3 regions of the Streptomyces sp. NPDC042371 genome follow, and region 1 is predicted to be linked to each of the others. Evidence: riboswitches for the same ligand, from Rfam matches in the RefSeq annotation. Region 1 holds a riboswitch; each other region holds the start of a gene.
What was found. A riboswitch is a leader RNA that binds a small molecule or an ion and turns the genes downstream of it on or off. The one in region 1 is predicted to bind S-adenosylmethionine.
Positions count from the first base shown of each region.

Region 1 (9,930 bases):
GCTTCGACGAGCGCAGCGCGTCGATCCTGGAGAACGCGGAAGTCGCGAGGGCCGCGATCCTGGAGGCGATCGCGCGGCGCCGGGGCAACCACCCGCTGGCCGTCGGCGGGTTCAGCATGGGCGGCCTGGTCACGCGGTACGCACTGGCCAAAATGGAGCACGACGGAGGACCGGAGAACGACCACCAGACGGACCTGTACTTCTCCTACGACAGCCCGCACCGCGGCGCCTGGATCCCCATCGCGCTGCAGGCGTTCGCGCACTACATCCGCAAGCTCAACGCCGCGTTCTCGAACCAGATGAACAGCCCGGCCGCGCGGCAGCTGCTGTGGCAGCACATCGGCGAGTGGGGTGACACACCGGAGACCGACAAGGAACGCGGTACGTTCCTCGCCGAGCTGGAGCGGGTGGGCGGATGGCCGTCGCGGCCCAGGAAGATCGGCGTCGCGAACGGGGTGCGCATCGGGGAGAGCAACGGGATCCGCCCCGGCGAGCAGGCGTTCCACGGGAAGGGGCTGGCGATCACCGGCACCCGGCTGTACACGCAGTCCGCGGGTGAGGCCGAACTCGTGGCGCAGTTGCGGGTGGTGACCTTGCGGCGGCCGCACATCAACACGTCGGGGCTGCCTGAGATCGACGGCGCTCCGGGCGGCACCCTGGAAGGCTTCGGCATCCTCGCCGACGAGCTGAACAAGGTCCCGGCCCTGATCGGCCTCCGCTCCGAGGCGGACATCCGGGAGCACTGCTTCGTGCCGACGGTCAGCGCGATCGCCCTGCGCGACATCGACACGCACGAGAAGCTGTACGAGCCGGTGACGGCCGCGGCGGAGAAGGAGAGCGAACTCGACGAGTTCCTCTGCGCCTCCCGGAACGAGGGCCACACCCTCGTCACCGAAGAGCTCTGCACCTGGCTCATGGAGCGTCTGCCGTAGGGCGCCCTGGCCCCTACGAACGCTGAAGCGCCCGGTTCGGGAAACGCCCGAGGGCGGCACCCCTTCCTGGGAAGGAGTGCCGCCCTCGGTACGTCAGGACGTGATCAACCAGAGGTCGATCAGAAGTCCATGTCACCGCCCGGCATGCCGCCGCCGGCCGGGGCAGCGCCCGCCTTCTCCGGCTTGTCGGCGATGACGGCCTCGGTGGTGAGGAACAGCGCGGCGATGGAGGCGGCGTTCTGCAGGGCAGAGCGCGTCACCTTCGCCGGGTCGAGGATGCCCTCGGCGATCATGTCCACGTACTCACCGGTCGCGGCGTTGAGGCCGTGGCCGACGGTGAGGTTGCGGACCTTCTCCACGACGACGCCACCCTCGAGACCACCGTTGACGGCGATCTGCTTGAGCGGGGCCTCCAGCGCGAGCTTCACGGCGTTGGCGCCGGTCGCCTCGTCACCGTCGAGCTCGAGCTTCTCGAAGACAGCAGCGGCCTGCAGCAGGGCCACGCCACCACCGGCGACGATGCCCTCTTCGACGGCGGCCTTCGCGTTGCGAACGGCGTCCTCGATGCGGTGCTTGCGCTCCTTGAGCTCGACCTCGGTCGCGGCACCGGCCTTGATGACGGCCACGCCGCCCGCGAGCTTCGCCAGGCGCTCCTGGAGCTTCTCGCGGTCGTAGTCCGAGTCGCTGTTCTCGATCTCGGCGCGGATCTGGTTGACGCGACCCTGGACCTGGTCGCTCTCACCGGAGCCGTCGACGATCGTCGTCTCGTCCTTGGTGATGACGACCTTGCGGGCGCGGCCGAGCAGGTCGAGACCGGCGTTCTCCAGCTTGAGGCCGACCTCCTCGGAGATGACGGTGCCACCGGTGAGGATGGCGATGTCGCCGAGCATGGCCTTGCGGCGGTCACCGAAGCCGGGCGCCTTGACGGCGACGGACTTGAAGGTGCCACGGATCTTGTTGACGACCAGGGTCGACAGGGCCTCGCCCTCGACGTCCTCGGCGATGATCAGCAGCGGCTTGCCGGACTGCATGACCTTCTCGAGGAGCGGAAGGAGGTCCTTCACGTTCGAGATCTTCGAGTTGACGATCAGGATGTACGGGTCGTCGAGCGACGCCTCCATACGCTCCATGTCGGTGGCGAAGTACGCCGAGATGTAGCCCTTGTCGAAGCGCATGCCCTCGGTGAGCTCGAGCTCGAGACCGAAGGTCTGCGACTCCTCGACGGTGATGACGCCTTCCTTGCCGACCTTGTCCATCGCCTCGGCGATGAGCTCGCCGATCTGGGTGTCGGCGGCGGAGATGGAGGCCGTGGAAGCGATCTGCTCCTTGGTCTCGACATCCTTCGCCTGCTCGAGGAGGGCGCCGGAGACGGCCTCGACGGCCTTCTCGATGCCGCGCTTGAGGGCCATCGGGTTGGCACCGGCGGCCACGTTGCGCAGACCCTCGCGCACCAGGGCCTGGGCCAGGACGGTCGCGGTCGTCGTGCCGTCACCGGCGACGTCGTCCGTCTTCTTCGCGACCTCCTTGACCAGCTCGGCGCCGATCTTCTCGTACGGGTCCTCGAGCTCGATCTCCTTGGCGATGGAAACACCATCGTTGGTGATCGTGGGGGCGCCCCACTTCTTCTCGAGGACGACGTTGCGACCCTTGGGGCCCAGGGTCACCTTGACGGCGTCGGCGAGCTGGTTCATGCCGCGCTCGAGGCCGCGCCGTGCCTCCTCGTCGAACGCGATGATCTTGGCCATGTGAAGTGGTCCTCCCGGACGATGGGGGTCCCCCCTGCTCCCTCCAGGAGCTTGGGGGAGGAAACGCAACGGATCGTGGAGGTGCCCGCGACGGACGGCCTGCAGCCCTTGTGGTTCCTTGCCCCACTCGGCCTGCGGACCTCACCGGCCCGATCCAAGTTCTGTCACTCTCACTGGGAGAGTGCTAAGCCCAATGATTAGCACTCGACCCCTGCGAGTGCAAGCGCCTCTCGCAGATCACGGACAGGCCCCTGGCCTACCCCGGACGCCCCGGACGCACACGAGGGGCCCGTACCCCAGATGGGATACGAGCCCCTCGCGATGCTTGCTTCGGTGGTCGGTCGCGCCGAGCTAGACGGCGAGTTTGACCATGTCCGCCTGCGGACCCTTCTGGCCCTGCGAGATCTCGAACTCGACTCGCTGACCTTCTTCAAGGGTGCGGTAACCGTCCATCTGGATCGCGCTGTAGTGGACGAAAACATCCGCACCACCGTCGACCGCGATGAAGCCGTACCCCTTCTCCGCGTTGAACCACTTGACGGTGCCCTGAGCCATGCCTAACTCCCCTATTACTGGCCCTTGCACAGGACCGCACTTCGCGGACCCGGGTCAGACCTCACCCCCCACTGGTAGGGGTGTGCGCCGGAACGCGTCGACCGCCGCTGAATGTATCTGTCCAACTGCCGTCTGCAACAGGTCAATCGGACGAGAATTCTGGGCACGCGCGATCGGCGATATGCGGAGAGTTCGCCAGAAGTCAGGGCAATTCGGGCCAGGCAAATGCCGCATAAGGATCAAATGGGCAGCACTCTTTGGCTACTTCTTGTCGGCTCCAGGCCGACTTCGTATATGCACTCGGCACTGACGGCGAAGCACGCTTCCCAACTGTACCGCGCTCAACCATGCAGAATTGCCCCCTCCGTTTCTCTCGCGGAGGGGGCAATTCAGATAACGCAGGGTGCTTGCGTAAAGATTCAGCCGCCGGCGACGGCGGGAATGATCGAGACACCGGCACCGTCCGGAGTGGCCGTCTCCAGGCCCTGCTCAAAACGGACGTCGTCGTCGTTCACGTACACGTTGACGAAGCGGCGCAGCTTGCCCTGGTCGTCCAGGACGCGGGCGGCGATGCCGGTGTGGTTCTTCTCCAGATCGGCGATGACCTCCCCGAGGTTCGCCCCCTCGGCGGCGACCTCGGACTTGCCGTCGGTGTAGGTGCGGAGAATGGTGGGGATGCGGACGTTGACGCTCATGGTGTTCACCTCAGAAGTACGGGGGCGGAGGGATGGCGCCCCTGAAAGGGGCGCGGGGAACTGCGCGACCAGCCGCAGCGGGCCCGCAGGGAAGCTACGGCCTATCCGGCAAGACCCGCGGAGCGAAACGCGTCGAGGCTCGGCTTGATGGTGGCCGTGGCCTGCGACGTCTCAGCGACGGCGTCGAGCGTCTTAAGGCCGTCCCCGGTGTTGAGCACGACCGTGGTGAGGGACGGGTCGATGAGGCCCGCCTCGACCAGCTTCTTGGTGACGCCCACCGTCACACCGCCCGCGGTCTCCGCGAAGATGCCCTCCGTGCGGGCGAGGATCTTGATCGCGTCGACGACCTGCTCGTCGTTCACGTCCTCCACCGCCCCGCCCGTACGACGCGCGATGTCGAGCACGTAGGGCCCGTCGGCGGGGTTTCCGATGGCCAGCGACTTGGCGATGGTGTTCGGCTTCTGCGGGCGGACCACGTCCTGGCCCGCCTTGAAGGCCGCCGACACCGGCGAGCAGCCCTCGGCCTGCGCGCCGAAGATCTTGTAGGGCTTGTCCTCGACGAGGCCGAGGGCGATGAGCTCCTTGAGCCCCTTGTCGATCTTCGTGAGCTGCGATCCTGAGGCGATCGGGATGACGAGCTGGTCGGGCAGCTGCCAGCCGAGCTGCTCGCAGATCTCGTACGCGAGGGTCTTGGAGCCCTCGCCGTAGTACGGCCGCAGGTTGACGTTGACGAAGCCCCAGCCCTCGCCCAGCGGGTCACCGATGAGCTCGGAGCAGAAGCGGTTCACGTCGTCGTAGTTGCCCTCGATGCCGACGAGCTCGCCGCCGTACACCGCGGCCATGACGACCTTGCCCTGCTCCAGGTCGTGCGGGATGAACACGCAGGAGCGGAAACCGGCGCGGGCCGCGGCGGCGCCGACGGCGCCCGCGAGGTTGCCGGTGGAGGAGCACGACAGGGTGGTGAAGCCGAAGGCGCGCGCCGCTTCGAGCGCCTGCGCGACGACCCGGTCCTTGAAGGAGTGCGTGGGGTTGCCGGAGTCGTCCTTGACGAACAGCTTGCCCTGTTCGACGCCGAGCTCCGCGGCGAGGTTGTCGGCCTTGACGAGCTTGGTCCAGCCGGGGTTCAGGTTGGGCTTGTCGGCCACGTCGGCGGGGACGGGCAGGAGGGGGGCGTAGCGCCAGATGTTGGCGGGGCCCGACTCGATCTGCTTGCGGAGGGCTTCCGGGTCACCGAGCGGCAGGTCGTACGCGACTTCGAGGGGACCGAAACACTCGGCACAGGCGAAGATCGGACCGAGCGGGAACTTGGTGCCGCACTCACGGCAGGAGAGGCCGGATGCGGGCCCGAGGTCTACGGAAGAGGTGGTGCTTTCGGTGGCGACAGTCTGCACAGCCATGGAGGCGAGGCCCTTTCTCCTCATCTTCCTCGCGACGCATCTCGCCACGAGACGGAATTGGCACCTTCCCGAGCCGGGAGCCTCGCGGCGCTTACTGCGCACACGGTGACGAATGCGTCTACCGACGCGTGGCGGCTGGGTGGTTGCCGGGGCTTCAACGGGCCGTATCCCTCTGCCCCTCTGGATGAGCGGTATTCGATTATGGGTTTCAGTTGTCGATCTCAACGCGGCGGCGACCCCGACATGCGATGGTCACCGGCGTTGTTCAAGACTGTAACCGAAGCCCCGGACCCTTGAGATAGTCGTCCGAACCGCGAGATGGATCACATATGGGAGGACCACGACCGTGCTGGAAGAGGTCGAGCACTGGCTGAGCAGGCGTTCCTGGTCCGTCGCCGACCGCCCGCGGGACCGGCTGGCCGCCGCGAAACGTGCGGGCGGCGCGTCGGTGAGCGTCGTGCTGCCCGCGCTCGACGAGGAGGGGACGGTCGGCGAGATCGTCGCCGAGATCCGTCGTGAGCTGATGGAGAAGGTCCCGCTGGTCGACGAGCTCCTGGTGATCGACTCCGGCTCCGGCGACCGTACCGCCGAGGTCGCCGCGGCCGCGGGCGCCAAGGTCGTCCACCGTGACGCGATCCTGCCGCGCGTGCCCGCGGTCCCGGGCAAGGGCGAGGTGCTGTGGCGCTCGCTGCTGGTGACGGGCGGCGACATCGTGGCGTTCGTCGACGCGGACCTGAAGGACTTCTCGGCGGACTTCGTCTCCGGCATCGTGGGCCCGCTGCTCACCGACCCGGACGTGGCGTTCGTGAAGGCGATGTACGACCGTCCGCTGGCCGGGGCCGCCGGGCAGGGCGGCCGGGTCACCGAGCTGATGGCGCGGCCGCTGCTGAACATGCACTGGCCGCAGTTGGCCGGTTTCGTACAGCCGCTGGGCGGTGAGTACGCGGCCCGCAGGTCGCTCCTTGAGCGGCTGCCGTTCCCCGTCGGGTACGGCGTGGAGCTGGGCCTGCTCGTGGACGCGCTGCACACCGTGGGCCTGGACGCGCTGGCACAGGTCGACGTGGGGGTGCGCAGGCACCGGCACCAGGACGGGCAGGCGCTCGGGCGGATGGCGGCGGCGATCTACCGGACGGCTCAGCTGCGGCTGGCGCGCGGGCATCTCGTACGTCCCGAGCTCACGCAGTTCGTCCGCGGCGAGCACGGGTTCGAGCCGAGGACCCATCCGGTGGACACGGAGGAGCGGCCGCCCATGGCCGATATCGACGAGTATGCGCACCGTCGCGTGGCGTAGCCACCGGATATGATCCGTTTTGCCTACATTGCCCTTTTATGTGGGTCAGACGTATGTGGGCACGAGATGCCATGAGAGCCATGCGGCGAGCGGGCGGACTGACACTCGCCACCGCCACCGTCGCCGCCGGGGTGCTCACCGCGACCGCGACACCCGCTTCCGCCGAGGTCATCGAGCCCTTCGCGAAGCGCTACGACGAATCGCTGTACGGGGACTTCAAGACCATCGGCAACACGGTCCTGGACTGCCCGACGAGCCCCGCCGACGTGGCCGCCTCCTGCGAGGAGACCCAGCAGGCCAAGGGCGCCAAGAACAACAACAACTTCGTCGAGCGCCGGATCGACACCGCGGGCCTGACCGGCACCTTCGACTCCAGCACCGGCCGGGTGACCGTCCCACCGGGCGCCCAGGTCGACTACGCGCGCCTGTTCTGGGGCGGCAACGCGGGCACGCACCGCTTCGGCAGGACCGTGCGCGACATCTGCGACCTCAACCGCGAGGGCAACAAGCCCGTGGACCCGGCGCCCGGCGACCCGCTCACCACGAGCCCGGTCATCCGCGTCGGCGGCGGCGCCCAGTCCACGGTGAACGTCGAGAACGCGGTCCGCTCCCCGAACGCGACGCAGGGCCCGCACTACTACACCGCCGAGGCCGACGTCACCGACGCCTTCCAGGGCGCGCCCACCGGCAGCCCCGTCGAGGTGGCCGTCGGCAACATCTGGGCGCCGTCCGGCCAGGGCTGCGTCGGCGGCTGGTCGCTGACCGTCGTCTACAAGTACGACGGGCCGAACGAGCAGTACGCGCCGGACCGCCGCAACGTCTACATCTGGGGCGGCCACGTCATCCAGCGCTCGACCAGGCGCGCCGCGGCCCCGGACGGCTCCACCACCGTCCCCGTCGACGGCTTCTACCGCACCGCGGGCGACATCCACGCCAGCGTGACCGCGTACGAGGGGGACTGGAACACCAAGGGCGACCGGTTCCTCGTCGACGGCAAACCGGTCACCGAGCCGCACTCGGGCAAGGCCGACAACTTCTTCGTCAGCGAGGACGACGGCGCGGTCGATCCCAAGTACCGCAACAACCTGAGCATCGACGCCAAGGCCTTCGAGGTGCCGGACGGGGCGATCCCCGTGGGCGCCACGTCGGCGAAGCTGACCTTCACCAGCACCGGCGACGTGTACGTCCCCTCCCAGCTGGCGCTCTCCGTGCCGGTGCCGGACCTGGAGGTCACCAAGACCGCCTCGCCCGCGAAGGTGAAGCCGGGCGACAGGCTGACGTACACGGTCAAGGCGAAGAACATCAGCAAACTGCCCTACCCCGGCGCGAGGTTCAGCGACGACCTGAGCGGCAACCTCGACGACGCGACGTACGACCACGACGTGAAGGCCTCCACCGGAACCGTCTCGTACACGAAACCGAAGATCGGTTACGTCGGTGACATCGGTCCCGGCGAGACCGCGACCGTCACCTACTCGGTCACCGTGAACGATCCGGTCAGCGGCGACGGCAAGCTGCTCAACAACGTCGACGTGGAGACCCCGCGCTCCAACTGCGACAAGGGCAGCACCGACCCGAACTGCACGTCCGAGCCGGTCATCGACATGCCCGTGCCGCCGGTCGTCGTGGGCAGCTCCCCCGCCCGGCGGACCGTCCCGGCGTGCGGCTCGACCACGAACACGATCACCGTGCGCAACCCGTCGCGCGACCCCCGCGTCGGCGCCACCGCGTCCTGGCCCGTGCGGCCCGGCAGCGAGCCCGTGGCCAGTGCGGGCAAGGTCACCAAGCGGGGCTCCACCTACGTGTGGAAGGGCAACGTCCCCGCCAAGGGCAAGGTCACCATCACCCAGAAGATCAAGGTGTCCTGCACCCCCGGCAAGGTCACCGTCATCACCGTGACGGCACCGGGCAGCAACTGCGCCAGGACGCGGCGCGGCGGCGACGACCCCTGCACCACGGCGATCCTCGCCCAGCGGGTGCAGGGCAGGGCCGCACCGGCACCGGAGCAGCCCGGACAGCCGCAGGCGGGACCGCAGCGGCCCAGCAAGCAGCCGCACCGTGCGCGCGGTGAGCTCGCCGCGGCGGGCCCCTCCTCGACCCTGTTCTACAGCGGGGCCGCGGCCGCGCTGTGCGGGCTCGGCGTGCTCGTGCTCGTCGCGGCACGCGGGCGCCGCGACTGACCCACCCGGCACGGCGGAGCACGGCGGCCGGACCTCCTTCCCAGGGAGTCCGGCCGCCGTACGTTTGAGGGTTTACGGGACTGGCTACGTTCTGCCACATGGTCTCCGAGTCCACATCGTCAGCAGCGCACGTCCTCGTCGCGTCCAACCGCGGCCCCGTCTCGTACAGCGTGGGAGAGGACGGGGAGCTGAGTGCCAAGCGCGGCGGCGGCGGCCTCGTCTCCGGGCTCAGCGCCATCGGCGACGACGCCGACGCCCTGTGGGTGTGCGCGGCGCTCGGCGAGGGCGACCGCGAGGCGGTGCGGCGCGGCGTCGGGGAGCCCGGCGTGCGGATGCTGGACATCGACGCGGCGATCCACGCGGACGCGTACAACGGCATCGCGAACTCGGTGCTGTGGTTCGTCCACCACATGCTCTACCAGACACCGCTGGAGCCGGTCTTCGGCCCGGAGTTCCGCACGCAGTGGGCGGCGTACGAGACGTACAACCGGGCGTTCGCCGAGGCGCTGGCCCGGGAGGCGGCGCCGGGGGCGGCGGTTCTGGTGCAGGACTACCACCTGGCGCTGGTGCCGGGCATGCTCCGCGAACTCCGCGAGGACCTGCGCATCGGCCACTTCTCGCACACCCCGTGGGCGCCCGCCGACTACTTCCGGATGCTCCCCGACGACGTGGCCGAGCAGCTGCTGCGCGGGATGCTCGGCGCGGACCGGCTCGGCTTCCTCACCGGGCGGTGGGCGGACGCGTTCACCGAGTGCTGCGTGCGGATCGTCGGCGGCACGTCGGGCACCCGGATCGGGGTGCACGGGCTCGGCGCCGACGCGGACTTCCTGCGGGAGCGGTCGCGGCGGGACGACGTCGAGGAGCGGATGCGGGCGCTGCGGGAGCAGGCGGGTGAGCAGGACGGAGAGGCCCGGAAGCTGATCGTGCGGGTGGACCGCACGGAGCTGTCCAAGAACATCGTGCGCGGCCTGCTGGCCTACCGGGAGCTGCTGGACACCCGCCCCGAATGGCGCGAGCGCGTCGTGCACGTCGCCTTCGCCTACCCCTCCCGGCAGGACCTCGCCGTCTACCGCGACTACACGGAGGAGGTCTCGCGGGTCGCCGCGGAGATCAACTCCACGTTCGGCACGGCCGG
Region 1 covers NZ_JBWKAP010000005.1:496,137-506,066, forward strand. The annotation lists gene AC068B_RS18290 (esterase/lipase family protein) at 1-932, shown strand, start outside; gene groL (chaperonin GroEL) at 1,052-2,677, opposite strand; gene AC068B_RS18300 (cold-shock protein) at 3,029-3,232, opposite strand; gene AC068B_RS18305 (MoaD/ThiS family protein) at 3,652-3,927, opposite strand; gene thrC (threonine synthase) at 4,029-5,324, opposite strand; SAM riboswitch class I at 5,342-5,515, opposite strand; gene AC068B_RS18315 (glucosyl-3-phosphoglycerate synthase) at 5,671-6,615, shown strand; gene AC068B_RS18320 (DUF7927 domain-containing protein) at 6,696-8,795, shown strand; gene AC068B_RS18325 (alpha,alpha-trehalose-phosphate synthase (UDP-forming)) at 8,894-9,930, shown strand, end outside.

Region 2 (9,930 bases), on a different contig from region 1:
TCCCGTCCGCACCATTTCCTGGTCGTCGGCGATGAGGACGCGCACCTGGCTCGCGGGGCGGTGGTTCTGCGGCATTTCTTCCACAGGGAGAAGAGTAGGGCGGGCCGGGAGGGAGAAGAGTAGGGCGGGCCGGGGCGCGCCTGCGCGGACGGCCTGTGCCAGGGGGCACTTCCGCACGCCCTCATGATCACCACCGAGCGCCGCGGGGGGTCCGGGCGCGGGTCCGTGACCGGGGGCATGCGCCCTGGCGGGCGGCTGTCCGCCGAGCCAACGGGAGGTCCTCCGCCCGGTGCCGCGAGGGACTTCGGGCAGCCCGTGCCGCACAGCGTGCTGTTCAACTGGCTGGCAGCGCGGCGCGCAGGTGCCAGCCGCCGTCCGGCAGCGCGGCGCGCAGGTGCCAGCCGCCGTCCGGCAGCGGCCCCGCGTCCAGGTCGCCGCCGAGCGCCGCGACCCGCTCGCGCAGGCCGATCAGGCCGAGACCGCCGCGGCCGCCCGGCGGGGTCCGATCCTTGGCGCGGTCGTGGGGAGCCGGGCCGTTGGACACCTCGACCACCAGCCGTCCCGCGTCCTTCGCCACGCGCACCCGGACGTCACCGGCGCCGGGCGCATGCCGGGTGACGTTGGTGAGCGCCTCCTGGACGACGCGGTGCACGGACGTCTCGACCTCGGGCGCGAGCGCGGCGGCGCGGACCTGCGCCGTGACCTCCAGGGTCGCGGCGTCGCCGTGGGCAGCGACCAGCGCGGCCAGTTCGGTGAGCAGGTCGGCGGGCCGGGTCGTGGCGCCGGGCTCCGCGCGCAGGACGTGCACGAGCCGCCGCATCGATTCGAGCGTCTCCGTACCGGCCTTCTCGATCCCGGCGAGCAGCGGTTCGAGCTGCTCGGGAGAGGTCTCGCGGACGGCACGCGCAGCCTGCGCCTGGACGACGATCCCGGTCACGTGATGGGCGACGAAATCGTGCAGATCGCGGGCGATGCGGCGGCGCTCCTCCTCCTGCGTCGCGCTCACCGCGAGCGCCCGCCTGCCGTCCAGAGAGCGCAGATAGCCGCCGAGCGCGAGCGCGCCGCCCGCCGCGACCGTGAGCATGAACGCGAAGGTCTCGGCCTCGGACTCGAACCCGGTCCGTACGGGCGCCACCGCCACGGCGAGCGTGAGCAGCGCACACAGGACGTACCCGACGGGCAGCCGGGCCGTCCGCGTGGTGACCGTGAGCAGGGCGAGCAGCGCGAAGGACTCCAGGAGCCCCCAGCTGCCCACCTGGACATGGCCGAGCGCCAGGCCGAGCGTGAGCCCGCCGGAGACCAGCGCCGCCGCGGCGGCCCGTACCTCGATGCGGGGGTTGCCCCGCACGAGCAGCACGGCGACGGCCAGTGGCCCGGAGACCAGGGGCAGCCAGGAACCGTCGGGCTGGCTCGACACCAGGTCGAGGAGCCACAGGAACACCACGGGGACGCCGAACAGCAACGCCCTGGCCGGGCCGGGACGGGGGCCTGTGCGGGTTCGGGGGTCTGAGCCTGGTCCGCCGGTGCCGGGTCCGCCGGGGTGGGGGCCTGGCCCGGTGGGCGCCGCGCCGGGCGGTGAGCGGTGATCATCCACGTACCGAATGTACGCATGAGGTCGCATTCCGTGGATCAGCCGAAAGCCTGACCGGGGCCCGCGCGATCCACCGAAGGGGCGAGGCGCGCGAGGGGCCGGGGCGGCGAGCGTGGAGGCAGACACTCCGGCTCCGCGGAAGCGGGCCACTCCGGCTCCGCGTAAGCGGGCCCCGACGCCCAGGAGAGCGCGACCACCATGCCTCGCACCACGCACCGCCCGAACCCCCGCCGCCCCCGCGCGGCCCGCACGACACTCTGCGCGCTGGGCGCCGCCGCCCTCGCCGCGGCCCTGACCGCCTGCGGCAGCGGCTCCAGCAACCCCTTCGACGACCACCAGGAGAAGTCGTCCTACAAGGACGGCGCCGCGGCGAAGAGCGACAGGAAGTCCGTGCCGCGCTGGCTGCCCGACGACGCCACCGACATCGACTACGTCATGTCGACCACCGGCGACGACCGGATCATCAAGTTCACGACGCCGGACGGCACCTTCCCCAAGCAGTGCGTCAAGGGCGAGTCGCAGGGCAAGCCACGGCTCAAGGCCGACTGGTTCCCCTCGGACGTCGCGTCGAAGGCGGACAGGAACTGCGGCACGTGGTCCGGCGCCCGGATCGACGGAACGCTCTACGCCTGGCAGGACAAGGACGTCGCGATGAAGGCCCGGCGCTGATGGGGACACGGGCGCGAGCGACGCTGGCGGCCGTGACGGTGGGGCCACCGGGAAGCGTGCCGCCGACAGCGGCGGCCCGGGGACCGGGCGGCGCTCGTCGAGGTGAAGGGCTGGGGGCATGCCACCAGGAGCCTAGACCTGCGGCGCAGCCGGTCTGAGACCGGAGTCGGATCCGGAACGGATCCGCCGGGTATTAGCGTGGACGGGACAGATCGACCGAACAGGATCCGAGGTGCCCGGCCCATGCCAAGCCGCAGCGAGAGCCGTACCCAGCTCATCGAGTCACTCATGGAGCGGTTCCCGCACGTGCCGCGGGAAGCCGTGATCAAGGAGGATCTGCTGCGCGGCGGCATCGCCTTCGACGAGTCGGCGCTCAGCGACAACGAGAAGGGCGAGGTCAAGCCGAAGTCGTACTTCATCTTCTCCTTCGACCACGGCACGCTCCCCGAACTGGGCGCCGCCGCGCTGCGCCGCCCGCCGGAGGAGATCGTCCTCACCGGCGGCCCCTACGAGCTGCGCCGCACCGTCGTCTCCGTGCGGGTGAACCCGTCCTCGCCCTACCGGGTCGCCGCCGACGACAACGGCGTGCTCGGCCTGTACCTGGACGGGGCGCGGATCTCCGACGTCGGCCTGCCCCCGATGCCGGACTACTACCGGCACACGCTGGAGAACGGCAAGTCCGTGATGGAGGTGGCGCCCACCATCCAGTGGGGCTACCTCATCTACCTGACGGTCTTCCGGGTCTGCCAGTACTTCGGCGCCAAGGAGGAGTGCCAGTACTGCGACATCAACCACAACTGGCGCCAGCAGAAGGCGGCCGGGCGTCCCTACACGGGCGTGAAGCCGATGGACGAGGTCCTCGAAGCCCTCGCCATCATCGACAAGTACGACACCGCGAAGTCCTCCACCGCGTACACGCTCACCGGCGGCGCCATCACCACGCGGCTCCAGGGCAAGGACGAGGCCGACTTCTACGGCCAGTACGCGAAGGCCATCGAGGAGCGCTTCCCCGGCCGCTGGATCGGCAAGGTCGTCGCCCAGGCCCTGCCCAAGGAGGACGTCCAGCGCTTCCACGACTACGGCGTGCGGATCTACCACCCCAACTACGAGGTGTGGGACCCGTACCTGTTCGAGCGGTACTGCCCCGGCAAGGAGCGCTACGTCGGACGTGACGAGTGGCACCGCCGCATCCTGGACTCCGCCGAGGTGTTCGGGCCGCGCAACGTCATCCCGAACTTCGTGGCGGGCGTGGAGATGGCGGAGCCCTTCGGCTTCAAGACCGTCGGCGAGGCGATCGACTCCACCGTCGAGGGCCTGCAGTACTTCATGTCGCGCGGCATCACGCCCCGCTTCACCACCTGGTGCCCGGAGCCCACGACCCCGCTCGGCAAGGCGAACCCGCAGGGCGCGCCGCTGGAGTACCACGTGCGGCTCCTGGAGGCCTACCGCGCCACGATGGAGGCCAACGGCCTCTCCTCGCCCCCCGGCTACGGCCCCGCGGGACCCGGCAACGCGGTCTTCTCGGTCAGCTCGTTCATGGACAGCCTGCCCGCGGAGGCGGCCGCCCCGGAGGACGCGGTAATCCCGGCGACGCCTCAGTAGCCCCGTGTTACGGTCGGGGCGGGTCACGAGTTCCAGTGTCAAGCCCCGGCTCGCTGGACGGCACCCCGCTCCGTCGCGGGTGCCCCGGGTGACGACCCGCCCCGTGCGACGTGCGCGGGGAACGGCGGATCACCGGGGTCGGCGACACCGGGGTCCACGACTCCGGAGGCGCACCATGACGCACCCGTACGGCACCCGCGAGCACGACGACCACGAGCTCGACACCTGTGACGTGCTCCTCTCCTCGCACGACGTCCGCGACGACGGTCTGATCGTCCTCCATGTGCTCGGTCCGACCCGGGGCGTCCCCGCCACCGTGTGGACCCACGACCCGGAGCGGCTGCGCCGTCTTCTGCGGGAGCACAGGGGACCGGCCCAGTGGCAGCCCCGGGGAAACCGGCTGCGGCTGAGCCGCGACACGGTGGGTACGACGCTCGTGCGCGTGGCCGAGCCCCCTCGCCGCTGACGAAGATCACCGGTTCGTAGGATGACGGCGTGATCCGGACGCGGGCGATCCCCGCGTCCGGGCGGCGCGACAGCAGCCACCCAGAGCCGGAGGTCCCCCGTGCAGCACCACCCCGTCACCGTCGTCACCGGCGGCAGTCGCGGTATCGGCGCCGCTGTCAGCGCCCGTCTCGCCGAGGACGGCCACGACGTCGTCATCGGCTACCGCTCGAACGCGGCCGCCGCAGAGGAAGCCGCGGAGGCGGTTCGCAAGGCTGGCCGTCGTTGCCTCACCGTCGAGGTCGACACCGCCGACGAGGCCGACGTCGACCGCCTCTTCGACACCGCGGCCGAGCTCGGCCCGGTCACCGGCCTGGTCAACAACGCCGGGGTGAGCGGCCCCGTCGGGCCCCTCGCCGACGCCGACGCCGACGGCATGCGCCGGGCGCTCGAAGTGAACGTACTCGGATATCTGCTCTGCGCCCGGCGCGCGGTGCGGGACATGAAGGCCAATGGCGGCGGCGCGATCGTCAACGTCTCCTCCGCGGCGGCCACCCTCGGCGCCCCCGGCGAGTACGTCCACTACGCCGCCGCCAAGGGCGCCGTCGACACGATGACGGTCGGTCTGTCCAAGGAGGTCGCCGGGGACGGCATCCGCGTCAACGCCGTCGCCCCCGGCGTCATCTGGACCGAGTTCCACGCCGACCCCGAGCGTCCCGCGAAGCTCTCGGCGGGCATTCCGCTGGGGCGCGCGGGGCAGCCGTCGGAGATCGCGGCGGCCGTCGCCTGGCTGCTCTCGGACGAGGCCTCGTACGCGACGGGCACCGTGCTTCGGGTCGCGGGCGGACGCTGACGCTCCCGGGTCGGCCACTCGTACGATTGGCGCATGATCAGTGGAGCGGTCGACCTCGCCAATGACGTCCTCATCCGGCCCGTCGCGCTCGGCGACGCGGCGCCGCTCGCCCGTGCCTACCGGCGCAACCGCGACCACCTCGACCCCTGGGACCCGGACAGGTCCGCCGCCTTCTATACCGAGGAAGGGCAGGTCGAGCGGGTCCAGGTGCAGCTGGCGGACGGACGCGCGGGCCGGTCGGCGCACTGGGTGCTCGTGAGCGGCGCCGAGATCGTCGGCCACGCGGCCGTGTCGAACATCGTGCTCGGCCCGGCCCGTAGCGGAAACCTCGGCTACTGGATCGACGCGGAGCACGTGGGCCGCGGCCTCGCCTCCGCGGCCGCGCGGCACGTCTGCGAGGCCGCGGACACCCAACTCGGCCTGCACCGCGTCGAGGCGGGCACCCTCCTGCACAACACCGCGTCGCAGCGCGTGCTCACGAAGTGCGGCTTCGAGGAGTACGGGGTCGCGCCGTCCTTCCTCTACATCAACGGCGCCTGGCGCGACCACCGGCTCTTCCAGAAGATCCTCAACGACCGTCCCCTGTAAGGCGGTCGGTCCCTTGACGCCCTGCTGGACCCTGTAGCAGGCTTCCGCGGTGATCACCTACGAGGCGGATCCGGCGCGAAGGCCAGTGCTCGCCGTCGACCAGGGCACGTCCGGGACCAAGGCCCTCGTGGTCTGCCCGGAGCGCGGCGTGATCGGATCGGGCACGGCTCCGGTGCACCCCCGTTGCCTCCCCGGCGGTCTGGTCGAGGTCGACCCCGCCGAACTGTTCTCGTCCGTCGTCGACGCGGGCCGCGCGGCGCTGGCGGACGCGGGTGAACCGGTCGCCGCCGTCGGCCTCGCCAACCAGGGCGAGACGGTGCTCGCCTGGGACCCGGCGACCGGGCGGCCCCTCACCGAAGCCCTCGTCTGGCAGGACCGCAGGGCGGCATCGGTCTGCGCCGAACTGGCCGAGCACGCGGAGGAGTTGAGGCAACTCACGGGACTGCCGCTCGACCCCTACTTCGCCGCGCCCAAGATGGCGTGGATACGTCGCCACCGCACCCGCCACGGCGTGGTCACGACCAGCGACGCCTGGCTCGTCCACCGCCTCACCGGCGCCTACGTCACCGACGCCGCGACGGCGGGCCGCACCCAGCTCCTCGACCTCGACACCGTCGATTGGTCACCACGGGCCCTCGACCTCTACGGGCTCGCCGACGAACACCTGCCCCGGGTTGTCGACGCGGCGGGAGAGTACGGCACGACCACCGCGTTCGGCCCCGAGATCCCCCTCACCGGCCTCCTCGTCGACCAGCAGGCCGCCCTGCTCGCCCAGGACGTGACCGCGCCGGGCAGCGCCAAGTGCACGTACGGGACAGGAGCGTTCCTGCTCGCCCAGACCGGCCCGCGCCCGCGCCGCGGAGACTCCGGACTGGTCAGCTGCGTCGCCTGGCGCCTCGCGGGCCGGACCAGCTACTGCCTCGACGGGCAGGTCTACACCGCCGCGTCCGCCGTCCACTGGCTCACCGGCCTCGGCGTCATAGCGGGCGCCGAGGACCTCGACCCCGTGGGCTCGGCCGTCCCCGACGCCGGAGGCGTCACCTTCGTGCCCGCGCTCGCCGGTCTCGCGGCGCCCTGGTGGCGCGGCGACCTGCGCGGCTCGATCACCGGCCTCGGCCTCGACACCACCCCGGGCCACCTGGTGCGCGCCCTGTGCGAGGGCATCGCCGCGCAGGTCGCCGCGCTCGCCGACGCCGTGGCCGCCGACCTGGGGGAGCCCCTGACGAGCCTGCGCGTCGACGGCGGCCTGACCCGCTCGGCCCTGCTCATGCAGACCCAGGCGGACCTCCTCCAACTCCCCGTCGAGGTATCGGCGTTGCCCGACGTCACCGCGCTCGGCGCGGCCGCCGTCGCCCGCATCGGCCTCGACCCCGCCCTCGCGGTCGCCGAAGCCGTCCCCGAGTGGCGGCCCGCCGCCGTCTACGAACCGCGCATCGGCGCGGACCTCGCGGCCGAACGCCTCGCCGGGTTCCGCTCGGCGGTGGCGGCGCTCCTGGATCGTACGCCCTGATGACGGTGACCAGGCGTGGCGCGCCGCCGGACGTGACGTACGACGTGACCGTCATCGGCGCGGGAGTCGTCGGCGCGGCCGTCGCGCGCGAACTGGCCCGGTATCCAGGGCTGCGCGTCGCGCTCGTCGAGGCCGCCGACGACGTCGGCGAAGGCACGTCGAAGGCGAACACGGCGATCCTGCACACCGGATTCGACGCGGTGCCCGGCTCCCTGGAGGCCCGCCTGGTCCGCGAGGGGCAGCGGCTGCTCGCCGCGTACGCCGCCGAGTCCGGGATTCCCGTCGAGCCGGTCGGCGCGCTCCTCGTCGCCTGGAACGCCGAGCAACTCGATGCGCTGCCCGGCCTGTTGGCGAAGGCGGAGCGCAACGGCTACGACGCGGCACGCGTCATCGGCCCCGCCGAGGTCCGGGCGCGCGAGCCGCGCCTCGGCCCCGGCGCCCTCGGCGCGCTCGACGTCCCCGGCGAGAGCATCATCTGCCCCTGGACCACCACCCTCGCGTACGCCACCCAGGCCGTGCGCGCAGGAGTGGACCTCCTCCTCAACTGCCGTGTGGAGAAGGTCGATCCGACGGGCGACCCACACCTCCTGACGACCAGCCGCGGCACCCTGCGGACCCGGCACCTCGTCAACGCAGCCGGTCTGCACGCCGACACCGTCGACCGGCTGCTCGGCCACGACGACTTCACCGTCACCCCGCGCCGGGGCCAGCTCATCGTCTACGACACGTTCGCCCGCGACCTGGTGCGGCACATCCTGCTGCCCGTCCCCACGGCGCTCGGCAAGGGCGTCCTCGTGGCCCCGACCGTGTACGGAAACGTTCTTCTCGGGCCCACCGCAGAGGAGTTGGACGACAAGGCGGCCACCGGGTCGACGGCCGAGGGCATCGCGGCGCTGCGCGAGCAGGGCCGCCGGATCCTCCCCGAGCTGCTCGACGAGGAGGTCACCGCGGTCTACGCGGGACTCCGCGCCGCCACCGACCACGACGACTACCGCATCAGCGCCCACAAGGAACAGCGCTACGTCACCGTCGGCGGCATCCGCTCCACCGGCCTCACCGCTTCCCTGGCCATCGCCGCCCATGTCACGGAGCTCCTCGCCGGAAACGGCCTGGACCTCGCAGAACCCCGCAATCTGGAGACGATTTCCATGCCGAACCTCGGCGAGGCCTTCCCCCGCCCCTACCAGCGCGCCGACCTCATCGCGGCCGACCCGGCGTACGGTGCCGTCGTCTGCCACTGCGAGCGCGTGACGCGCGGCGAGATCCGCGACGCCCTCGCGGCCACGATCCCGCCCGGCTCCCCGGACGGCCTGCGGCGCCGCACCCGGGCGCGGAGCGGACGCTGCCAGGGCTTCTACTGCGGTGCCGAGGTGCGGGAACTCTACGAACGGGGTGCGGAAATGGGTACCGGATGAGGCGGGAGCGCATCGTCGACGTGCTGGTCGTCGGCGCGGGGCCAGCGGGCCTCGCCACGGCGGCCGGGCTCGCCGCGTCGGGCGTGGGCGAGGTCGAGGTGGTGGACCGGGAGCGGCAGGCGGGCGGCATACCGCGGCACTGTCTGCACGGCGGCTTCGGACGCCTCGGGATGACGGGGCCGCAGTACGCGGAGCGCTGTGTGGCGGCGGCCGTCGGCACCGGCGCCGTGCTGCGGACCGGCGTCAGCGTCACCGCGTGGTCGGCGCCGCTCACCGTGGACGCCACGAGCCCCCGTGGCCTGGAGCGCATCACCGCCCGCGCGGTCGTCCTCGCCACGGGGGCCCGCGAACGCCCGCGCGCCGCACGCCTGGTGCCCGGCACCCGGCCCGCGGGGGTGTACACCACGGGCGAGCTCCAGCAGGCCGCCGACCTCCACCGGCAGCGGATCGGGACGCGCGCCGTCGTGGTCGGCGCGGAACCGGTGAGCTTCACCGCCCTGGACACCCTGCGGCGCGCCGGGGTCGCCGTCGCCGCGCTGGTCACCGAGCACCCGCGGCACCAGGCGCGCCCGGCCCGCGCCCTCGACGCGCGGCTGCGGCACGGCGTGCCCCTGCTCACCGACGCCACCGTGGTCGAACTCCTCGGCCGCGGCAGGCTCTCCGGGGTCGGGCTCCGGCACCGGGACGGGCGGACGGCACACGTCGCCTGCGACACCGTCGTCTTCACCGGGGACTTCGTCCCCGACCACGAACTGGCCCGGCGCGCCGGTCTCCTGCTGGACCCCGGCACGCGCGGCCCCGCGGTCGACGGCGCCTTCCGCACGGACGGGCGCGGCGTCTTCGCGGTCGGCAACGTGCTGCACGCGGCCGAACCGGCACGCACGGTGGCGCGTGAGGGGACGATGGCGGCGGATGCGGTGCGGCGCTACCTCTCCGACGGCGACTGGCCCTCGGCGGCGGTGCGGCTGCGGGTCGCCGCCCCGCTCGCCTGGATCGCCCCGAACCGTCTGACGCCGGACGAGCCCGCGGCGGGCTTCACCCTCCGCACGACCGAGTTCGTCGCGCGTCCGACACTGGTGATCACACAGGACGGCAGGACCCTGCACCGCACCCGCACGCGCCGCCCGGCCGTCCCGAACCGGCCGTTCCGGGTGCCCGGGGGCTGGACGGCACGGGTGGACGCCAGGGGCGGCGCGGTCCGGATCACCCTCGGCTGACGGCCCTAGGCCCGGCGGGAGGCGCCGAGCGGCCGACTGCC
Region 2 covers NZ_JBWKAP010000004.1:615,967-625,896, forward strand. The annotation lists gene AC068B_RS15560 (response regulator) at 1-75, opposite strand, end outside; gene AC068B_RS15565 (sensor histidine kinase) at 335-1,594, opposite strand; gene AC068B_RS15570 (hypothetical protein) at 1,790-2,260, shown strand; gene AC068B_RS15575 (radical SAM protein) at 2,504-3,862, shown strand; SAM riboswitch class IV at 3,884-3,993, shown strand; gene AC068B_RS15580 (hypothetical protein) at 4,038-4,328, shown strand; gene AC068B_RS15585 (SDR family NAD(P)-dependent oxidoreductase) at 4,428-5,159, shown strand; gene AC068B_RS15590 (GNAT family N-acetyltransferase) at 5,193-5,747, shown strand; gene AC068B_RS15595 (FGGY family carbohydrate kinase) at 5,797-7,257, shown strand; gene AC068B_RS15600 (FAD-dependent oxidoreductase) at 7,257-8,672, shown strand; gene AC068B_RS15605 (NAD(P)/FAD-dependent oxidoreductase) at 8,669-9,889, shown strand.
Region 2: it holds a riboswitch for S-adenosylmethionine, as region 1 does, so the genes downstream of both, AC068B_RS15580 (hypothetical protein) here and thrC (threonine synthase) in region 1, are expected to answer to the same signal.

Region 3 (9,930 bases), on a different contig from region 1:
GCCGCCGACGTGTTCACCATGCTGCTCGCCATCTCCGGCGTCGCGCTCCTGATGACGACGGGCATCGGCTGGGCGGTCGCAGGCCGGATCCTCAGACCGGTGCGGCTGGTGCGCACGACCGCCGCGCAGCTGACCGAGCAGGACCTGACCCGGCGCATCCCGGTCCAGGGCAGGGACGACGTCGCGGCCCTCGCCGAGACGTTCAACGGCATGCTCGACCGCCTGGAGCGGGCCTTCGCCGCGCAGCGGGAGTTCGTCGACGACGCGGGCCACGAGCTGCGCACCCCCATCACCATCGTCCGCGGCCATCTGGAGCTGATGGGCGACGGTCCCGGGGAGCGCGAGGAGACCGTCCGCATCGTGACGGAGGAGCTGGACCGGATGAGCCGCATCGTCGAGGACCTGCTGCTGCTCGCCAAGGCCGAGCGCCCCGACTTCGTCACCCCGGAGCCCGTTCAGCTCGCCGAGCTGACCGCGGACGTCTTCGTCAAGGCACGGGCGCTCGGCGGGCGCGACTGGCGGCTCGCCGAGGTCGCCGACGCCGAGGCCGCGCTCGACCCCCAGCGCATCACCCAGGCGATGGTGCAGCTAGCCCAGAACGCCGTCCAGCACACCGCCCCTGGGCAGCGGGTCGGCATCGGCTCCCGGCTGTGCGCGGGGCGCATCGAGCTGTACGTCGCCGACAGCGGGCCCGGCGTGCAGCCGCAGGACGCCGACGTCATCTTCGAGCGGTTCCGCCGCGGCACCGCGCGGCGCGGCTCCCGCGCCACCGGGGCGGGCCTCGGCCTCGCCATCGTCAAGGCCATCGCCGAGAGCCACGGGGGCGGCGTCGAGCTGCGCCCCACGGACGGCGGCGGCGCGACCTTCGTACTCGTACTGCCACCGGGACAGCCGGAAGGGACGGCGCAGCAGTGAACCGGATACTGATCGTCGAGGACGAGGAGCGCATCGCGTCCTTCGTCGAGAAGGGCCTGCGCGCCAACGGCTTCACCACCACCGTGGTCGCCGACGGCGAGAGCGCCCACGCGTACGCCCTGACCGGCAACTTCGACCTGATCGTCCTGGACATCGGGCTGCCGGGCAAGGACGGCTTCACGGTCCTGCGCCAGCTGCGCGAGGCCCGCGTGAGCACGCCCGTCATCGTGCTGACCGCACGGGACTCGGTGCGGGACACGGTGGCGGGCCTGGAGGGCGGCGCCGACGACTGGATGACCAAGCCGTTCCGCTTCGAGGAGCTGCTGGCCCGGGTGCGGCTGCGGCTGCGCACGGCGGCCAGGGCGCCCGAGGTGACGGTGTTGCGCAGCGGCGAGGTCACGCTGGACCTGCGGACCCGCAGGGCGCGTTCGGGCGGGCGCACGGTGGACCTGACGGCGCGTGAGTTCGTACTCCTCGAGCTGTTCATGCGCCATCCCGGGCAGGTGCTCTCGCGGGAGCAGATCCTCTCGCACGTCTGGGGGTACGACTTCGACCCCGGGTCGAACATCGTGGACGTCTACGTCCGCGCGCTGCGCAAGAAGCTGGGTTCGGAGCAGGTCGAGACGGTGCGCGGGATGGGCTACCGGCTGCCGGAGTGAACTTTCCTTCATCTGCGCCTCATTGAGGGCTCACGGCCCGGCGGCACGCTGAACCGCGTGACCCTGAACCTGCGGCAAGCCGCGACCCTCTGCGCGGCGCTCAGCATCTGCGCCCTGCTCGCGGTCCCGGGGAACTTCCCCGGCCTGAGCGGCGACGCCCGGCTGACCCTCGCCGTCTTCGCCCTGGCGACCTGCGCCTGGATCGGCACACCGGTCGACGACACGTACATCGCGCTCGGCGCGGGCCTCGCCCTCACCGCGACCGGTGTGATCAGCAGCGACACCCTGTTCGGCACCCTCGGCGACGAGACGGTGTGGCTGCTGATCTGCGCCTTCGTGCTGGCGGCCGCCGTGGCGCGCAGCGGGCTCTCGGGGCGGGCGGCGGCGTTCCTGGTCAGCGGGGCGGGCACCGTACGGCAGCTGACGCATCTGACGACCGCGGCGCTGGTGGTGACCGCCTTCGCGGTCCCCGCGACCTCGGGGCGCGCCGCGCTCGCGCTGCCCGTCTTCCTCGCGCTCGCCAAGGTCCTCGCCGACCGGAAGCGACTGGTCGTGATGCTCGCACTGCTCTTTCCGACCGTGATCCTTCTGTCCGCGGTCGCGACCCTGATCGGTGCGGGAGCGCATCTGATCACGGTGTCGGTCCTGTGGGAGGCGACCGGTGAGCGGATCGGCTTCACCCAGTGGCTGCTGCTCGGCCTGCCGCTCGCCCTGACCTCCTCCCATCTGGCGGCGGAGGCCGTCCTGTTGACGACCACGCGGCGCGCGGACCGCGAGGGCCCGGTCCGCATCACCCTCGCCCAGCTCCAGGAGCACAGCGAACAGCCCGTCACCGGCCCCTGGGAACCGGCCGAGACGCGCTGCGCGCTGCTGCTCGCCACCGTCGTCGCCCTGTGGTGCAGCGAACCGCTCCACCAGGTGCCGCCCGCCGTCGTCGCGCTGATCGGAGCAGTGGTGGCCGCCTCCCCCGCCCTCGGCACCGTCGGCCTCAAGGACGCCCTCAGGACGGTCCCCTGGGCGCTGCTCCTCTTCATGGCGGCGACGATGGCGATGGGCGTCGCGCTCGCCGACTCGGGGGCGGCGAAGTGGCTGGTGTCCGGGCTGCCCCTGGACCTGCCCCCGTGGCTGTTCCTCGCGGTGGTCGTCGCGGTCAGCACGGCCGCACACCTGGTCCTGCAGTCCCGCTCGGCCCGCTCCTCGGTCCTCGTCCCGCTGGTCGTGGCGGCCGCCGTCGGCTCGGGCGTCAACCCGGTCGCCGCGGCGCTCGCCTCCACGGCCGCGGCCGGGTTCTGCCACACCCTGCCCGCCTCCGCGAAGCCCGTCACCCTCTTCGCCGACATCCCGGACACGCCCACCTACACCCCGCGGGACCTGCTGCGGCTCTCCGCGGTCCTGGCGCCGCTGACCGCCGCGCTCGTCCTGCTCTTCGCCGTCACGCTCTGGCCGCTGCTCGGCGTCCCCGTCCGCTGAACCCCCTTGCGCACCCTGGAGACCACCGTGCTGACCCGTTTCGCCATCGCCCCCAGCGGCTTCAAGGAGTCGCTGTCCGCGAGCTCCGCGGCCGAGGCCATCGCCGCGGGGGTACGCCGTGTCGTCCCGCGCGCCGAAACCGATCTGATCCCGCTGGTGGACGGCGGCGAGGGCACGGCGCGCGCGCTGGCCGCGGCGGGCGGCGGCCGCCTCGTCGCGCTGCCCGCGACCGGTCCCGTCGGCCAGCCGATCGGCACCCACTTCGCCCTGCTGCCCGACGGCACCGCGGTCGTCGAGATGGCCGCCGTGGCCGGTCTCTCGCTGGTCCCCCGTGATCTGCGCGACCCGGGCGCCACCACCACGTACGGCGTCGGGGAGCTGATCCGCGCGGCGCTGGACACGGGCGCCCGCCGGATCCTGGTCGGCTGCGGCGACTCGGGCACCTCGGACGGCGGCGCGGGCGCCCTGCAGGCCCTCGGGGCCCGACTCCTGGACCTGGACGGCTGGGAACTGCCGCCCGGCGGACAGGAGTTGACGCGCCTGAGCCGCATCGACCCGAGCGGCATCGACCCGCGCCTCGCGGACACCGAGATCCGCGTCGCCTGCAACCCCTTCAACGTCCTGTGCGGCGAGCGCGGCGTCGCCCGCGTCTTCGGCCCCCAGAAGGGCGCGACACCCACCCAGGTCGAGCAGCTCGCCGCCGCCCTGGAGCACTGGGCGCACCTCCTCACCCGGGACCTCCGGGTGCGCGCCGACCTCTTCGAGGGCCCCGGCACGGGCGCGTCGGGCGGCCTCGGCGCCGGGCTCGCCGCCCTCGGCGCCGCCCTGCTCCCCCGCTTCGACGTCCTGCTCGAACGGCTCGACCTCGACCACCGACTCGCCCGCGCCGATCTCGTCATCACCGCGGAGGGCGCCCTTGACCACCAGACGCCGCGCGGCAAGGTCCCCGCCGAGGTGGCCCGCCGCGCCAAGCTCTCCGGCCGCCCCGTCCTGGTGCTCGCGGGCACGATCGGGGACGGCGCGCACGCCGTCCGCTCCGTCGGGGTCGACGCCTACAGCTCGATCCTGCCCGCCCCGGTCTCGATGACCGAGGCGCTCGGCAGGGGCGGCGAGTTCCTCACCGACGCGACGGAGCGGGCCCTGCGGATGATCCAGCTCGGCTCACGGCTGCCCGCTCAGACGGCGGCGGTGTCGGTGTCCGGCACGCAACGCCCGTCCTCGGTGCGGTAGCTCCAGCGCGCACCGTCCGCCACCAGTTCCTTGACGGCACGCACGAAGCGCTCGACGTGCTCGTCGGGGGTGCCCGCGCCGAAGCTCACGCGGATCGCGTTCAGCGACTTCTCGCCGGGCGCGGCCTCGGGGGCGCCGCACTCGCCGGGCTCGTCGGGCTCGCTGCCGAGCAGGGTGCGCACCAGCGGGTGGGCGCAGAACAGGCCGTCGCGTACGCCGATGCCGTACTCGGCGGAGAGCGCGGCGGCGAAGTGCGAGCTGTTCCAGCCGTCCACGACGAAGGAGATGACGCCCACGCGCGGCGCGTCGTCGCCGAAGAGCGAGAGGATCCGCACCTGCGGCACCTCGGCGAGGCCCGCACGGACCGTCCCGATCAGCTGCTGCTCGCGGGCGACGAGCTCATCGAAGCCCGCCTCGGTGAGCGCCTTGCAGGCGGAGGCGATGGAGTAGACACCGATGACGTTGGGGGAACCGGCCTCGTGCCGCGCGGCGGTGTCGTGCCACTCCACGTCCACGCCGCCGTCGGCGCGTCGCGCCACCTTCCGCGACGCGCCGCCACCGGCGAGGTAGGGCTCGGCGGCGCGCAGCCAGTCGGAGCGGCCCGCGAGGACACCGGAGCCGAAGGGCGCGTACAGCTTGTGCCCGGAGAACGCGACCCAGTCGACGTCCAACTCGTCGATGCAGACGGGGTGGTGGGGCGCGAGCTGCGCGGCGTCCAGGACGATCCGGGCGCCGTGCGCGTGCGCGGCCGCGGCCAGCTCGCGCACCGGCCACAGCTCACCCGTGACGTTGGAGGCGCCGGTCACGCAGACGAGGGCGGGGCCGTAGGGGTCGCGGTCGGCGAGGGCGCGCTCCAGCGTCTGCACCGCCTCTTCGGGGGTGCGCGGCGCGTTGAGGTAGGTGACGCGGGCGTCCCGCCAGGGCAGCAGCGAGGCGTGGTGCTCGGTCTCGAAGACGAAGACCTGGCAGTCGGCGGGCAGCGCGGCGGCGAGCAGGTTCAGCGAGTCGGTGGTGGACCGGGTGAAGACGACCTGGTCGCCCTCGCGGCAGCCGAGGAACTCGGCGACGGTCTCGCGGGAGTTCTCGAAGAGGTCGGTCGACAGCTGCGACAGGTACCCGGCGCCGCGGTGCACGCTGCCGTAGTACGGGGCGTACGCGGCCACGTCGTCCCACACCCGCTGCAGGGCCGGGGCGCTCGCCGCGTAGTCGAGCGCCGCGTAGGTCACCTCGCCGCCGGTGACGAGCGGGACGGTGACGTCCCTGCCGAGGACGGCGAGCGGGGCACAGACGGACGAGTCGGCGGCAACAGCGGAAACGGACATGGCGAACTCCCGTAAGAGGCAAGTGAGTTCACTGCGACGACGGCCGCGCTCAGGGCATGCGGCGGTGCAGTGATGAAGAGAAAAAAGGTGCGCGGAAAGGGGCCGAAGGCCCTAGCACATTCGCTTGCTCACGAGACTGCTCCCTTGAGGACCAGGACCCCAGGGCTGTGACATTCACCGATGTCCAGGGGTCCGCGCTTGCCATACGCCTCGCTGCGTACGGCCTGGTCTTCACCCGGGGCACCCCGCCACGGACGGAGGGTTGCCGGACAGCGGGCCGGGGCCGTAGTCGCTGTCACTCATGACCTGTGCAGCATCCTGCCACACGATCTTCGGCGCGCAAGGCGCAGTCCAGAATCCGGACTGCGCCGTGCGTCACATCGCCGCGCCGGAGAGTGCCCTCTCAGCGGTTGCTTGCCGACACCCAGCGCTCCAGGGCCCGCTTCGCGGCCCCCGAGTCGATCGCCTGCGCCGCCTTCGCCATACCGGCGGCGATCTGGTCCACGAGCGGCTCGTCGGTGGGCGCGAGGGCGGCGAGCGCCGCCGCCGAGTTCAGCACCACCGCGTCCCGCACCGGACCGGTCTCCCCGTCCAGCAGCCGCAGCGCCACCTCCGCGTTGTACGAGGCGTCGGCGCCCCGCAGCGCCTCGACGGGCACCAGGTCGATACCGACGTCCCGCGGGTCGAAGGCCTCCTCGCGCACGGCGCCGTCCCGCACCGCCCAGATCCGCGAGGTGGACGTCGTCGTCAGCTCGTCCAGCCCGTCGTCCCCGCGGAAGACCAGGGACGAGTGGCCCCGCTCGGCGAAGACTCCGGCCACGATCGGCGCCATCCGCGGGTCGGCGACCCCGACCGCCTGGGCGCGCACCTTGGCCGGGTTGGTGAGCGGGCCGAGGAGGTTGAAGACGGTCCGGATGCCCAGCTGGCTGCGGGCCGCGCCCGCGTGGCGCAGCGCGGGGTGGAACTTCACGGCGAAGCAGAAGGTGATGCCCGCCTCCTCCGCCACCTCGACCACCCGCTGCGGGGTGAGGTCCAGGTTGACGCCGAGCTTCTCCAGGACGTCGGAGGCGCCGGACGCGCTGGAGGCGGCGCGGTTACCGTGCTTGACGACCTTCGCGCCCGCTCCGGCGACGACGATCGCGGACATCGTCGAGATGTTGACGGTCTTGGCGCCGTCGCCGCCCGTGCCCACGATGTCGACGCTCGGGCCCGGCACGTCGATGACGTTGGCGTGCGCGTACATGGCGCGCACCAGGCCGGAGATCTCCTCGACCGTCTCGCCCTTGGCCCGCAGGGCGACCACGAAGGCCGCGATCTGGGCGTCGGTGGCCTCGCCGCGCATGATGCGGTCCATGGCCCAGGCCGTGTCGTCGGCGCTCTGGTCGCGCCCGTCGAGCAGGCCGTTCAGTACGTCGGGCCAGGAACGGGCCGCCGCGGTGTCGCCTCCTGCGGGGATCACAGCGTTCATGGCCGCTCCTGGTTTTTTCGTCTGCGTAAGTAGGAAACACCCCGACACGTCGGGGTGGGACCACCCTATCCAGCCTCCGGGACGGCAAAGAGCCCCGTCCATGCAATGGACGGGGCTCTTGCCGTGGCGACCATGGGGTCCCCCCGCTCGAGCGAAGCCGAGAGTGGGGGAGGTCAGAGCTTCACAGCTTCAGGTGATCAGTGGTGGCCGTGGCCGCTGGAGATCTCCTTGTACTCGTCAGCCGTGGGCTTGGGGATCTGTCCTTCTTCCCCGAAGTAGCCCTTGGAGAGCTTCGCCCGGAGCTTCTGCGAACCGGACAGCTTGCGCTCGACACCGTTCTCGTCGACCGAAGGACCGAGCTCGAGCGGCTTGTACTGCTCGTGCGCGGTGAGCGTGTGCAGCTGCTCCTTGCTGAGCGGCTCGTGGACCTCGATGAACTCACCGTGCGGCAGCCGCTTGATGAGACCCGACTCGCGGCCGTGCAGCACCTTGTCCTTGTCGCGCCGCTGCAGGCCCAGGCAGATCCGCTTGGTGACGATGAAGGCGATGACCGGTCCGACGAAGAAGCCGATCCGGACGAACCAGGTGATCGCGTTCAGCGACAGGTGGAAGTGGGTGGCCCACAGGTCGTTGCCACCACCGACCAGCATGATCATGTACGCCGTCAGCCACGCGACACCGAAGCCCGTACGGGTCGGGGCGTTGCGCGGGCGGTCCAGGATGTGGTGCTCGCGCTTGTCGCCGGTGACCCAGGACTCGATGAACGGGTAGACCGCGATGGCCACGAGGACCAGCGGGAAGACCACGACCAGCGGGATGAACACGCCCAGGGCGAGCGTGTGGCCCCAGAGGTTGATCTCCCAGCCCGGCATCACACGGATCAGACCCTCGGCGAAGCCCATGTACCAGTCGGGCTGGGCCCCCGTGGACACCTGGTCCGGCCGGTAGGGGCCGATGGCCCAGATCGGGTTGATCGAGGCGATCGCCGCGATGACCGCGATGACACCGAAGACCAGGAAGAAGAAGCCTCCGGCCTTGGCCATGTAGACCGGCAGAAGCGGCATGCCGACGACGTTCTTGTTGCTCTTGCCGGCGCCGGCGAACTGCGTGTGCTTGTGGTAGAAGACCAGGATCAGGTGCGCCACCACGAGGCCGAGCATGATGCCGGGCAACAGCAGGATGTGGACCGAGTAGAACCGGGCCACGAAGTCGCCGCCGGGGAACTCCCCGCCGAACAGGAACATCGACAGGTAGGTGCCGACGATCGGCATCGACAGGATGGCGCCCTGCATGAAGCGGACACCGGTGCCTGAGAGCAGGTCGTCCGGGAGCGAGTAACCGGTGAAGCCGGTGAACATGCCGAGGACGAACAGCAGGAAGCCGAAGAGCCAGTTGACCTCACGGGGCTTGCGGAACGCACCCGTGAAGAACACGCGCATCATGTGCACGAACATGCCGGCGAGGAAGATCAGCGCCGCCCAGTGGTGGATCTGCCGGATCAGCAGACCACCGCGCACATCGAAGGAGATGTGCATGGTCGAGTTGAACGCCTCCGACATCAACTGACCCTGCATCGGGATGTAGCTGCCGCTGTACTCCACCTCGTTCATCGAGGGGTGGAAGAACAGCGTCAGGTACACACCCGTGAGGATGATGATGATGAAGCTGTACAGGCAGATCTCGCCGAGCATGAAGGACCAGTGGTCCGGGAAGATCTTGCGCATGTTGGCCTTGGCCAGGGAGTAGATCCCCAGTCGACCGTCGGCCCAGTCCGCGACCCGCTCACCGGCGGGTGCCTGCTTGCGCTTGTCGTTCGAAGTAGTGGTGGTGGTGCTCATCCACGCTCCCAGAAAGCAGGACCGACGGGCTCTTCGAAGTCGCCGTGCGCCTCGAGGTAGCCCTTTTCGTTCACGCCGATCCGCAGCTGCGGCAGGGCATGGCCGGCCGGGCCGAAGATCACGCGGGCACCGTCGGAGAGATCGAAGGTGGACTGGTGGCACGGGCAGAGGACGTGGTGCGTCTGCTGCTCGTACAGGGAGATCGGGCAACCCACGTGGGTGCAGATCTTGGAGTACGCCACGATGCCCTCGTGCGACCACTCGAGCTCGCGCTTGTCCTTGATGTTCTCCGGCTGGATGCGGACGATCATCAGGGCGGCCTTGGCGATCTGCGTCTGGAAGTCGTGGTCGTGCTCCGACATGCCCTCGGGCATCGCGAAGGTCAGCGAACCGACCTGCACGTCCGCGGGACGCAGCGGCTCGTGGGTGTTCATGTTCACGAGCATCTTGCCCTTGGCCCACTTGGTGTGCCGGAGCTTGTCCTCGGGCAGCGGCCCGAGGTCACGCAGCAGGACGACACCGGAGAGCGGGACCAGGGCCAGCGCGCCGAACATCGTGTTCCGGATCAGCTTGCGCCGACCGAAGCCCGACTCCTCGGCACCCTGCTTGAAGTCCGCCATGACCTTGGCGCGGACCTCGGGCTCAGCCGCGATCTCGTGCCGCTCGTCGGTCATCTCCACGTCGGACATCAGGGTGCGGGCCCAGTGGACCGCGCCCGCGCCGATGCAGAACAGCGCCACGCCGAGGGTGGTGCCCAGGGCGAAGTTGAGGCCGCTGATGTGCCCGATCGGGAAGACGTAGATGCTCTTGTCGGCCGGGATCGCCACGTACGAGGCGATGAAGCCGACCGTCGCGATCATCGACAGCGTGAACATGAAGGCCACGGCACGCTCGGACCGCCTGGCGGCCCGCTCGTCGATGTCCTGGACGCGGTGCTCGTGGGGCGGCAGCCCCGGGTCGGCGAACGGGTTCTCTTCCGTCACCGCCACCGAGCCGTGCTCGGTCTCCTGCTTGCTGGGCAGGTTCTC
Region 3 covers NZ_JBWKAP010000001.1:155,514-165,443, forward strand. The annotation lists gene AC068B_RS00720 (sensor histidine kinase) at 1-915, shown strand, start outside; gene AC068B_RS00725 (response regulator transcription factor) at 912-1,574, shown strand; gene AC068B_RS00730 (SLC13 family permease) at 1,632-3,044, shown strand; gene AC068B_RS00735 (glycerate kinase family protein) at 3,072-4,274, shown strand; gene AC068B_RS00740 (aminotransferase class V-fold PLP-dependent enzyme) at 4,220-5,596, opposite strand; SAM riboswitch class IV at 5,786-5,903, opposite strand; gene trpD (anthranilate phosphoribosyltransferase) at 6,000-7,064, opposite strand; gene qcrB (cytochrome bc1 complex cytochrome b subunit) at 7,262-8,902, opposite strand; gene qcrA (cytochrome bc1 complex Rieske iron-sulfur subunit) at 8,899-9,930, opposite strand, start outside.
Region 3: it holds a riboswitch for S-adenosylmethionine, as region 1 does, so the genes downstream of both, AC068B_RS00740 (aminotransferase class V-fold PLP-dependent enzyme) here and thrC (threonine synthase) in region 1, are expected to answer to the same signal.